One region of the Mucilaginibacter gossypii genome, then DNA from elsewhere that is predicted to be linked to it. Evidence: riboswitches for the same ligand, from Rfam matches in the RefSeq annotation. Region 1 holds a riboswitch; the other holds the start of a gene.
The links. A riboswitch is a leader RNA that binds a small molecule or an ion and turns the genes downstream of it on or off. The one in region 1 is predicted to bind S-adenosylmethionine.
Positions count from the first base shown of each region.

Region 2: it holds a riboswitch for S-adenosylmethionine, as region 1 does, so the genes downstream of both, J3L18_RS16315 (TlpA disulfide reductase family protein) here and J3L18_RS08910 (O-acetylhomoserine aminocarboxypropyltransferase/cysteine synthase family protein) in region 1, are expected to answer to the same signal.

Region 1 covers NZ_CP071878.2:2,102,881-2,108,187, forward strand. Annotated here, with positions in the region: gene mqnE (aminofutalosine synthase MqnE) at 1-227, opposite strand, end outside; gene J3L18_RS08900 (hypothetical protein) at 321-839, opposite strand; gene J3L18_RS08905 (trans-sulfuration enzyme family protein) at 936-2,051, shown strand; SAM riboswitch class I at 2,271-2,381, shown strand; gene J3L18_RS08910 (O-acetylhomoserine aminocarboxypropyltransferase/cysteine synthase family protein) at 2,628-3,947, shown strand; gene J3L18_RS08915 (homoserine O-acetyltransferase family protein) at 4,038-5,093, shown strand; gene J3L18_RS08920 (homoserine dehydrogenase) at 5,093-5,307, shown strand, end outside.
Region 2 covers NZ_CP071878.2:3,891,185-3,896,491, forward strand. Annotated here, with positions in the region: gene J3L18_RS16310 (SusC/RagA family TonB-linked outer membrane protein) at 1-2,139, opposite strand, end outside; gene J3L18_RS16315 (TlpA disulfide reductase family protein) at 2,475-3,044, opposite strand; SAM riboswitch class I at 3,166-3,279, opposite strand; gene J3L18_RS16320 (isocitrate lyase/PEP mutase family protein) at 3,584-4,372, opposite strand; gene J3L18_RS16325 (YybH family protein) at 4,505-4,885, opposite strand; gene J3L18_RS16330 (DUF6597 domain-containing transcriptional factor) at 4,957-5,307, opposite strand, start outside.

The DNA of each region.
Region 1 (5,307 bases):
GGCTCAATATGAAAATTACGGTTGAAATAAGTTTTATCGCCGTGGCGCTCCTCGCGGATGTAATTGGCTAAAGTGCCAAGATAGCCAAGTTCGCCCTGCTCATAAAGCAAAACGCCTTCATCAAAAGTGATGCGTTGTTTGTCAAGAACTTTTTGAGCAATATGCTTTAAATCAGCAGATAAATTCGGATCGTTAAGTAAAAACTGTAAATTATCTGAATTATGCATCAATTAAAAATTTGGTCAAAGGTACTAAAAAGCACAAAAGTAATATGCGTTATGACACATATCGGCCAAATTTCACGGTAAATTACATTAAAGTTACAGAGCCTTGATCTCGCTTATGGAGATGCCTATCGCGCAATCATCCTGGCAACCATTAGGTACATAACTGGCTCCTGATATCATGCCATTATTATTGGTTTCAAAATAAACAGTGTTTGTTTTCTTGTCTGCCGCAAGCCATTCGTTCTTTGCCTTTTTATATACTTCATCAAGAGTGATCGACGCTGCGCCCGAACTATGTTGATCTAACGATGCTTTATTCTCATGCCATTGGTCTCTTATAGTTTTAACAGGAGGCATATTTGCAGTTTTATATTCCAAAACATATGATAAAAAATCCCTCGCTGTAACAACGCCATTTTGAACGGTGATCTTGGTTTCGGAGCCATAACCAAAAACTGAACCGGCATTAACGGTATAAGTATAGGAGTTTTTACTTTCGGCTTTAAAGTTTTGCCATGCTTTATAGCTTTTGTCATAAGCGCTATCATTGGCATCTTTTTTACAGGCAGATAGCCCAATAATTACAAACAGGAAGATAAGGCACTTTTTCATGCGGTTTGGCTTTTAAACTTATTCGATAAAAAATATAAAAACGCTACAGCTAATAACAAATATTCTTGTTTATTTTGGGCGATAACACATTATGCCATGAAAATTGAAACTATAGCCATACACGCCGGTAACCATGTTGATGAAGCAACAAGGGCCGTTATACAACCCATTATTATGTCAACCACGTTTGAGCGCGGTGAGGATGGCGGTTTCCCGGCAGGTTATATTTACAGTCGCTCATCGAACCCCAATCGTCACGCATTGGAGCATGTGCTGGCAAAGTTAGAGGGAGGTGTTGAAGCAGCTTCCTTTTCATCAGGTAATGCGGCCGGGATGTCGGTATTTCAATCATTGGAGCCGGGCACGCATATTATCGCTCCTGATGATATGTATCATGGCTTACGTAATCAGCTTAAAACCCTTTTTGCCGGGATCCTTACTTTCGATTTTATCGATGTAAATGATACCGGGGTTTTACAACAGCACATCAAGCCCGAAACAGGTTTGATCTGGATTGAAACACCATCGAACCCCCTGCTTAAAATAACCGATATTAAAAAGGTGGTTGCTATTGCCAAATCAAAGGGCATTAAAGTTTTGTGCGATAATACATTTGCCACCCCTATGTGCCAGCGACCACTTGAGTTGGGCGCAGATATGGTTATGCACTCAGCCACCAAATACTTTGGCGGGCACAGCGACCTGATGGGCGGCGTTTTGATTACTGCAGAGAACAACGATTGGTGGACAAAAATCCGCCAGGTGCAGGAAATGGGCGGCGCTATCCCCTCGCCTATGGATTGTTATTACCTGGTACGCAGCATCAAAACCCTGCCATATCGCGTAAAGGGCCATGTACAAAACGCTCAATTACTTGCCGAATATCTTGAACAGCACCCTCATGTTGAACAGGTAATGTACCCTGGTTTGCCTTCGCACCCGCAACATGAGATAGCTAAAGATCAGATGCTGGCTTTTGGCGGGATGTTATCTTTTACTATTAAGGGCGATGAGAACGACACGCATAACATTATTAATAAGCTGAAACTATTTATCAAAGCTACCAGCCTTGGTGGTGTTGAAAGCCTAATAGAACACCGCGCTACTGTTGAAGGGCCGGATACCAAAACACCACGAAACCTGCTAAGGGTTTCGGTTGGACTGGAACATATTGATGATTTGATAGCGGATATGGAGCAGGCCCTTGCTTAGGCCTTTTAAGGTAAATAAGGTAAAAGGATAAAGGCGAAAGGTAGCTGCATTTGTCTAAGCTTAAAATTGTTCTCGAATGAACCTTTTGCCTTTGGCCTTTTACGTTTCACCTTCAAAAAAAATAAAATTTGGTACATTAGCTCATAATCCCTTATATTCGCAACAATATTTGGTAGTGATACCAACGTCGATCAATCCTCCGCACATAGTTCGGGTGTTGATTTATAAAGAAGCGGCGAGAGATCAGGCTCAATGACCCGCTGGCAACCCTTCAATGTTGAAGAAGGTGCCAATTCCTGTCCCGGCAAATAACACCGGGGAATATAAATTTATAACCATGAAAAGTTTAATTAAATTTACGCAACGCAACACTTTTTACACCGCAAACGGTAACATACAACGTATTAGCTCCCCTATTGGCTGTATTTGTATGTGTTGCTGCTGTTGATGCTTAGCAAGCTCCTGTTTTTCATTCTCTGAAAAAAGCGTGTTTTTAAACCGGTTGTTTTTAAACCGGCTTTCCAAATTCATCTAAACATTCAAAATCTAAATTAAACACATTAAAAAATTACAACTATGTCTGCCTTAAAATTCGAAACCTTACAATTGCATGCCGGCCAGGAAGTTGATCCAACAACAGGTTCACGCGCTGTGCCCATTTATCAAACTACTTCATACGTATTCAACAGCGCCGAACATGGCGCAAATTTATTTGCATTAAAGGAGTTTGGTAATATCTATACCCGCATTATGAACCCTACTACCGATGTGTTTGAAAAACGCATCGCGGCGTTAGAGGGCGGTGTAGCTGCGCTGGCAACAGCCTCTGGCCAGGCATCCCAATTCCTTGCCCTTAATAATATTTTACAGGTTGGCGATAACTTTGTTACTTCACCTTTCCTATATGGCGGTACTTACAATCAGTTTAAAGTAGCTTTCAAACGCCTGGGTATCGAAGTACGCTTTGCCAAAGATGATACTGCGGCCAGTATCGAGGCGCTTATTGATGATAAAACAAAGGCCATTTTCCTGGAAACCATTGGTAACCCGGGCTTTACCATTGCCGATTTTGAAAAGGTGAGCGAAGTTGCCAAAAGACATGACCTGCCATTAATTGTTGATAATACTTTCGGTGCCGGTGGTTACCTCTTCCGCCCTATTGAACATGGCGCTGATGTGGTTGTTGAGTCAACAACCAAATGGATTGGCGGACATGGTACCAGTATTGGCGGCGTCATTATTGATGCAGGCAATTACAATTGGGGTAACGGTAAGTTTCCGCAATTCACTGAACCATCTGAGGGGTACCACGGGTTGATATTTAACGATGTATTTGGCATTGGAGGCCCGTTTGGCAATATCCAGTTTATTATCCGCGCCCGTGTTGAGGGATTAAGGGATTTCGGCCCGTCGCAAGCTCCGTTCAATTCATGGTTGAATATCCAGGGACTTGAAACACTTTCTCTGCGTGTGCAACGTCACGTTGATAATGCCCTGCAACTGGCCAAATGGCTGGAGCAGCACCCACAGGTGGCAAGTGTAAATTACCCGGGACTGGAATCATCGCCATATCATGAGCTGGCTAAAAAATATTTAAAGAATGGTTTCGGTGGCGTATTGTCATTCGAGATTAAGGGGAGTAAAGAGCAGGCTAGCAGATTGATCAACAACCTGAAACTGGTTAGTCATTTGGCCAATGTTGGCGACGCAAAAACACTCATCATTCAGCCATCGGCAACTACGCATCAGCAATTGTCTGATGAAGAGCAATTGGCTGCCGGTGTTACGCCAGCTTCATTGCGAGTGGCTGTTGGTATTGAGCATATTGACGATATTAAAGCTGATTTTGAGCAGGCTTTTGCAAAAATCAAGCAAGGTGAGGGTGAGTTAGTTTAATAATGTATAGTTTTTTTAAGTGATATAGTAAACGTTATTGCAGGTTGCAGCCGGAAATACCGGTTGCACCTGAAATAACAAAACAACAGAATGAACGCAGAGATATTTAAATACACTAATACTTTTGAATTTGAATCGGGCCGTACAATTGAAGGTTTAGAAATAGGTTTTCACACTTATGGCCGGTTAAATAAGGAGAAAAATAATGTTGTTTGGGTTTGCCATGCGCTTACTGCCAACAGCGATGTATTTGACTGGTGGAAAGGGCTTATTGGCGAGGGTTATTTTTTTAACCCGGAAGAGCATTTTATAGTTTGCGCCAATATTTTGGGTTCTCCTTACGGCACTACAAGTCCGTTGAGCATTAACCCGGTTACCGGCCAGCCATATTATCTTTCATATCCCCAGTTTACTACAAGGGATATGGTTAAAGCGCACCAGTTGCTTGCCCAGCATTTAAACATCAATAATATCAGTGTATTAATTGGAGGTTCGTTAGGTGGCCAACAGGCTATGGAATGGGCTATTATTGAGCCAGAGCGGATCAAAAATCTGATCCTGATAGCTACCAACGCCAAGCACTCGCCATGGGGCATCGCCTTTAACGAGTCGCAGCGTTTAGCTATCACAACCGACCGCACCTTTTACAGCAATACGCCCGAAGGCGGTCAGAAAGGCTTAAAAGCTGCGCGCAGTATCGCGCTTTTAGGTTATCGTACTTATAAAACTTACGGCATTACCCAACAGGAAGAAGCCGACGATGTGCAGGACAATTTCCGTTCTTCATCGTACCAAAATTACCAGGGGCAAAAGCTGGTGAACCGCTTTAACGCCTATAGTTATTGGTACCTGACCAAAGTGATGGACTCACACAATGTGGGCCGGGGCCGTCACGGTGTAGATAAAGCGTTAAGTCTCATCAAGGCAAAAACATTAGTTATTGGCATCTCGTCGGATGTTTTGTTCCCTGTTGAAGAACAGCAATACCTGTTCAGGCATATCCCAAAAGCTGCCTTTTCCGAGCTGGATTCGTTTTATGGGCACGATGGATTTTTAATTGAAACAGAAGCATTAACAAAAATATTCACATCATTTTTTAAAACCGATGTGAAAGGAAAAATTATAGAACTGCAACGTACAGCGTAATGAGTAAAAAGTTAAATATCGGCCTCTTCGGATTTGGAGTTGTTGGCCAGGGGTTATATGATATCATCAAAACAAAGCATTTAAATATCGAGATAGTAAAATTTGCTATTAAAGACCCTAATAAAAAACGTTCTTTACCGGCACATTTATTTACTACCGACAAAGAAGAACTGCTTAATAACCCGGAGATCAATACCATTGTTGAACTGATCAA
Region 2 (5,307 bases), 1.8 Mb from region 1:
GCCTAATTCAAAACCGGCCTCTGCCGATGTAGTGGTTTCAGGCTTAAGATGATCGTTCAGATCAATATTAGATATACTCTGTTGCGGATTTGAGCCAAAGAGGTTTGAAGATGTATAAACGTTAATTAACTGAAATGGATCTGTCGCCTTACCTACTTTTGACCACCCACCTCTTAATTTAGCATAACTAAGTACATCGCTTTTAATGCCTAATGCTTCAGATAATATTAAACTGCCATTTACGGAGGGATAGAAATATGACAAGGCATCTGCCGGTAAACTTGACGACCAATCATTACGGGTTGTGAAGTTGATGAACGCGTAATTTCTGAAACCAAGCTGTGCCGAACCAAAATAGCTATAGGTTTTAAGTTTCCCATAGTAATTTGTAGAGACCAGTGGATCGCGGGAGTTGCTCAGCGTGTACAAGCCAGCAACTGCAAGTTTCGGAGCCAACTGATCATTATTTTCGGTCGTCCTCACAGCTATGTTACCACCACCAAATACATCAAGCGAAAAATCGTTATTCAGCTTTTTAGTGTATTGCAACCTGGCTTCGGTGTTATTTTCGTTTACGCTGTAAGCATCCTCTTCGTATGAGCCAAACGGTGTTCCATTGGTGCCGTAGGCTACTTTAATCTTACGCCGGTCATTATAATAATCGGTACCGGTACGGAAGTTTGCTGATAGACCGTCAATGATTTTGTAATTCAGCTCGATACTACCTATCAGGTGATTTTTGTGTTGGCCTACTGTGTTTTCATAAGCCAGCCAGTATGGGTTGCTATAGTAACTATTATTCCAGTTAAAGGTATTACCATTGGCATCCTTGTAATTTTTAAGCCTGTTGATATCAACCTGGCGGCCAAACCAGGTAAACTGCAGCATGGTGCTGGTTGCACGTTTTCCATATGCACCAGGCAGGTTATCAGCATCATCTTTACTGTAATCAACAATTGTATTAACGGTCAATTTATTGTCGATACGATAGCTTGAGTTTAAAGCAAAAGAGTTACGGCCTTGTGAGGTATTGGGTACAATACCGGTTTGGTGCAGGTTATTATAGGATAACCTGAAATCGCTTTTATCGCTGCTGCTCGCAATAGCAATGCCATTATTGAGTGTTACACCGGTTTTAAAAAAATCTTTTACGTTGTCGGGGTGTGCCACGAAAGGTACGGCCTGCCCATTTGAATAAAACTGTGGAATCAGTGAACCATCCAAAGCAGGGCCCCAGCTTTCGTCAACACCATCGTTAACGCCGCCGCCTTTACCATCTACATAGCTGAATTTCCCATTTGAGCCTTGACCATATTGATTTTGATATTCGGGCAATACCTGTACGTTTGAAAAGCTGGTATTGGAGTTTATAGTAACACCTAATCCTTTTGCCCCTTTGCCTGTTTTAGTGCGGATGAGGATAACACCCGCGGCTGCACGTGAACCATAAAGCGCAGCTGCATTCGGGCCTTTCAATACACTTACCGATTCAATGTCTTCAGAATTTAAATCAGAAATGGCATTGGAGAAATCTCTTGAACCATTAGTGCCCAAAAACTGGCTATTATCAACAATAACCCCGTCAACTACAAATAAAGGTTGATTTTCCCGTGAGATAGACGTTTCTCCACGGATAATGATACGGGATGAGCCCATATCGCCCTGGCTGTTGGTAACCTGCACACCGGCAATTTTACCTGTGAGCGCGTTAACAAAATTGGTTTCCTTAGCTTCAGAGATATCTTTCGATTTAAGCCCTTGTACTGCATATCCAAGCGATTTTTTATCCTTTGAGATATTGAGGGCCGTTATCACTACCTCATTCAGAGAATTTGGTGCTTCAACCAAAACCACGTTTAAGGTAGTTATTCCTTGCGTAATCGGGATCTCCTGGGTTGTAAAGCCAATGTAGCTAACCCTAAGCACATCATTAACATTGGCGTTGATGATAAACTTACCATCAACATTGGTTTGTGCACCCGTGGTTTTACCTTTAACAGATACGCTAACGCCCGGCAACGGCAACCCATCGGATTTGGCGGTTACCACTCCGCTAATTTTAACGGATTGCCCCGCAACCGTCTGGACGAGAATAAAAGGCAATATAATTGCCAGTAATAGCTTGTAAATTTTTAACATGATAATTAATAATTGAGATTAATTTTTGATGCCTTTACCAGTACAAAAGACATGGCTATCGCCTTAGCGGGCATAATTTGCCCGGCTCATAAGCCTATCGTAACTGTAAAGAATTGATTAGGGGATGGTAATTATTAAGCTAAGACAAGCTGCAGCAAGCCCGCATTTAAACACCATGCATGCTGTAAATGATTAACAGCAACAATGCATGCTTTGCATATTGAGACAGAAGGATTTGCAGATTGACTGGCTTTCCGAAACGAAAGTTTTCTTGTGTAAAAAAGTAGATTCTGTTTTCATAAAACGGGTATTAAATAAGTACTGATAGATTCTTTTTAATTGATAGACGCTGTTTTGTTGTTTACCAAAGCGTCCACAGCTTTTAACATGGATGCAAATTCCTGTTTATCGTACAAGCGGGTGAGGTAAACAATTTTCCCATCCCGATCGATAACCACATTGCGGGTAACACCGCTCTTTTTGCTGGCAAACCGGCCAAAAATCTCAGCACCAGGATCGAGTGCCAACGGATAGCTTATATTCATGACCTGGTGAAAACTTTTTACTTTGTTGAGCGGTTCATCGCGGTCAACGCCTATTAAAACAAGGCCTTTATCTTTATAAGTCTGCCAGATCTCTTTTTCCAAATGCGGCATTTCTTCTCTGCATACGCTGCACCAGCTTGCGGTAAACTGCAGGATAACCACCTTACCACGCAACTTCGTTAAAGAAGTTTTTGTACCATTGGTCAATACGAGCTCAAAATCGGCAGGAGCAAGATCACCGGTTTTTATGATATAACCGCGGTCGTCAGCTGTCGGATCAATTGCCTTGGTGGTCTGCGCAACAGCCGGCAATGTTGTTATGAAAAGCAAACAGGTAAAAAGTAATTGTTTAATGTTCATTGCTATACAGGTTAAACCGTAATATCATCCCGGTGATATTTTCAATATTTTAATTAGCAAGAAAAATGAAGAGGGAAAAGAAGTATACAACACCTTGCACTATACAAGGCCATAGCGTATTACATTATCTTTTCTACCCTATTTTGGGCAGACAGGAATTAGCACCTTTATAACAGTGGGCTTACAGGTTGCTAAGACATCACAGGGCCTTTCCCTCAGTCTTTCTTGATAATTAAAATATTCAAAGAACCGATTTGACGATGCAAATATATATAAATTCTACTAAAACCATAGACTTTATATAATTATTGCAATAAAATGAATTAACACTTTAAAGTTCTGCAGGCTTATTTACAGAATTTGTTTACTGATTGGATTAGCTGAAACTTTTTGAAGATAAGTTCCATAACAACAAAAAGTCCCTAACGTTCGCTGCCGGGACTTTAACCTAAACTTATTTTGCAGATTATTAAACTACCTTATAATAAGGTGAAACAAGGCAATTAGGTTTTTAATTATTTAGCACTTTTATTCGCCTGTTAACTGGCAGTCCCGTTAAAAAGGGCCGCAAAGCTATTTTCGGCTGTTATTTTTTCGATCAAATTTTCCAGTGACCGGTAGATGTTCATATTCAAAAATGGGCCTGCGCTAATCCTTTTAATGCCCGCATTTTGTAACGCTTTAAAATCCGGAAGGCCGGGCATACACATTACGCTAACCGGGAGGCGCGATAAGGCCGTTATTTTTTCAATATCTGCTATTTGGGTAATGCACGGAAAAAATAAACCATGCACACCTGCACCCTGGTAAAGTTTAGTACGGGTCAAAGCGTCTTCCAGTGCGTTAGGTAAACCAAGCAGAAAGGAATCGGTCCTTACATTTATAAATACCTCTACCCCTGTGGCGCTTAACAATGAAGTTATCTGTTTAAGTTTTGTGGCAAAGCCTACGGCATCAACAATACTTCGCTGGCCATTCACCACTATCGAATCCTCTATATTGATACCCACAACACCGATATTATATAGTTTGGTGATGTTACTGCAGATAGCCTCCGGTGTTTCGCCATAACCACCTTCAAGGTCGACTGTTAGCATGGCTGATGTTGTTGCAGCTATGCGTTTAACAACAAAAAGGTAATCCTCAAAACTCATCTCTTCGCCATCTGCAAAGCCTAATGAGCTGGCAACAGCCGCGCTTGATGTGCCGATTGCTTTAAAATTTAATTTATCATAAACCTGGGCGCTTTGTGCACTCCATACATTGCCAATTTGTAAAGGTTCGGTTTGATGATGCAGGGCTAAAAATTCATTGAATCTATTTTTCATGTTCTTGTTTTTATTTTATGCTCAAAATTAGCTTGAGCATTTTTCTAAAAATTGTATAAAACGGAAGAGATTAGTGAAAGGTGAAACAATAATGGCCGAATAAATCCGGCCATTATTGTTTCTGAATCTAAATCAGGCTACGAGATTAGCCTCAGCTCCAAATGCATGATCGATGACAATTTTCCAGCTGCCGTCGGATTGTTGTTTCATTAACTCTATCCCTTTTGCGGCAATCTGTGTTTTGCCATTGTCGGTAATGCTCCACTCCGATCGGCCGACCGCTACATCGCCTGATTGCAGACAGTAAACTGTTTTGATTTCCATTACTCCGGGCACAGCGCAGATGCTTTTAACAGCCTCTTCAAACTGGGCCCTGCCTGATACTTCTTTTCCCGGTTCCGGAAAAATAATACCGTTGGCATCATACACATTCATAACTACATTTACATCTTTGGTGTTAAAAGCGGCCGCAAGTACTGCGTGCACTTCCTGTGGTGTTTTTGCTGATTTCATTTTGTTGTTTTTTTTATATCAGCAAAACTATGTAGCTCGAATAGCCCAAAATTGTATAAAACGGAAGAGTATTAACTACCCGCCAGGGCCTGGTTTATAGGCGACGCCTGAGCAGCAAATGAGTTAGGTGTAAAACCTGTAAAAAGCTTGAATTCCTTTATAAAATGTGCCTGGTCAAAATAACCGGCGCTGTAGGCTACATTCGTTAGCTTTTCTTCATTAGCGCTAACCAGGCTAAGGCTATGCTGAAAGCGGTTTATTTTGTAAAATAATTTTGGCGGTAAACCTGTATACTGCGAAAAAAGGGTATTAAGGTGCCGTGAGGAAATGTTATAACGGCTGGAAATGGACAGGATATTATCGCCGCTGTAATTCTTTTTAAGACTGCTGACAATATCCCCGATAAATTTGATCTTCGAATA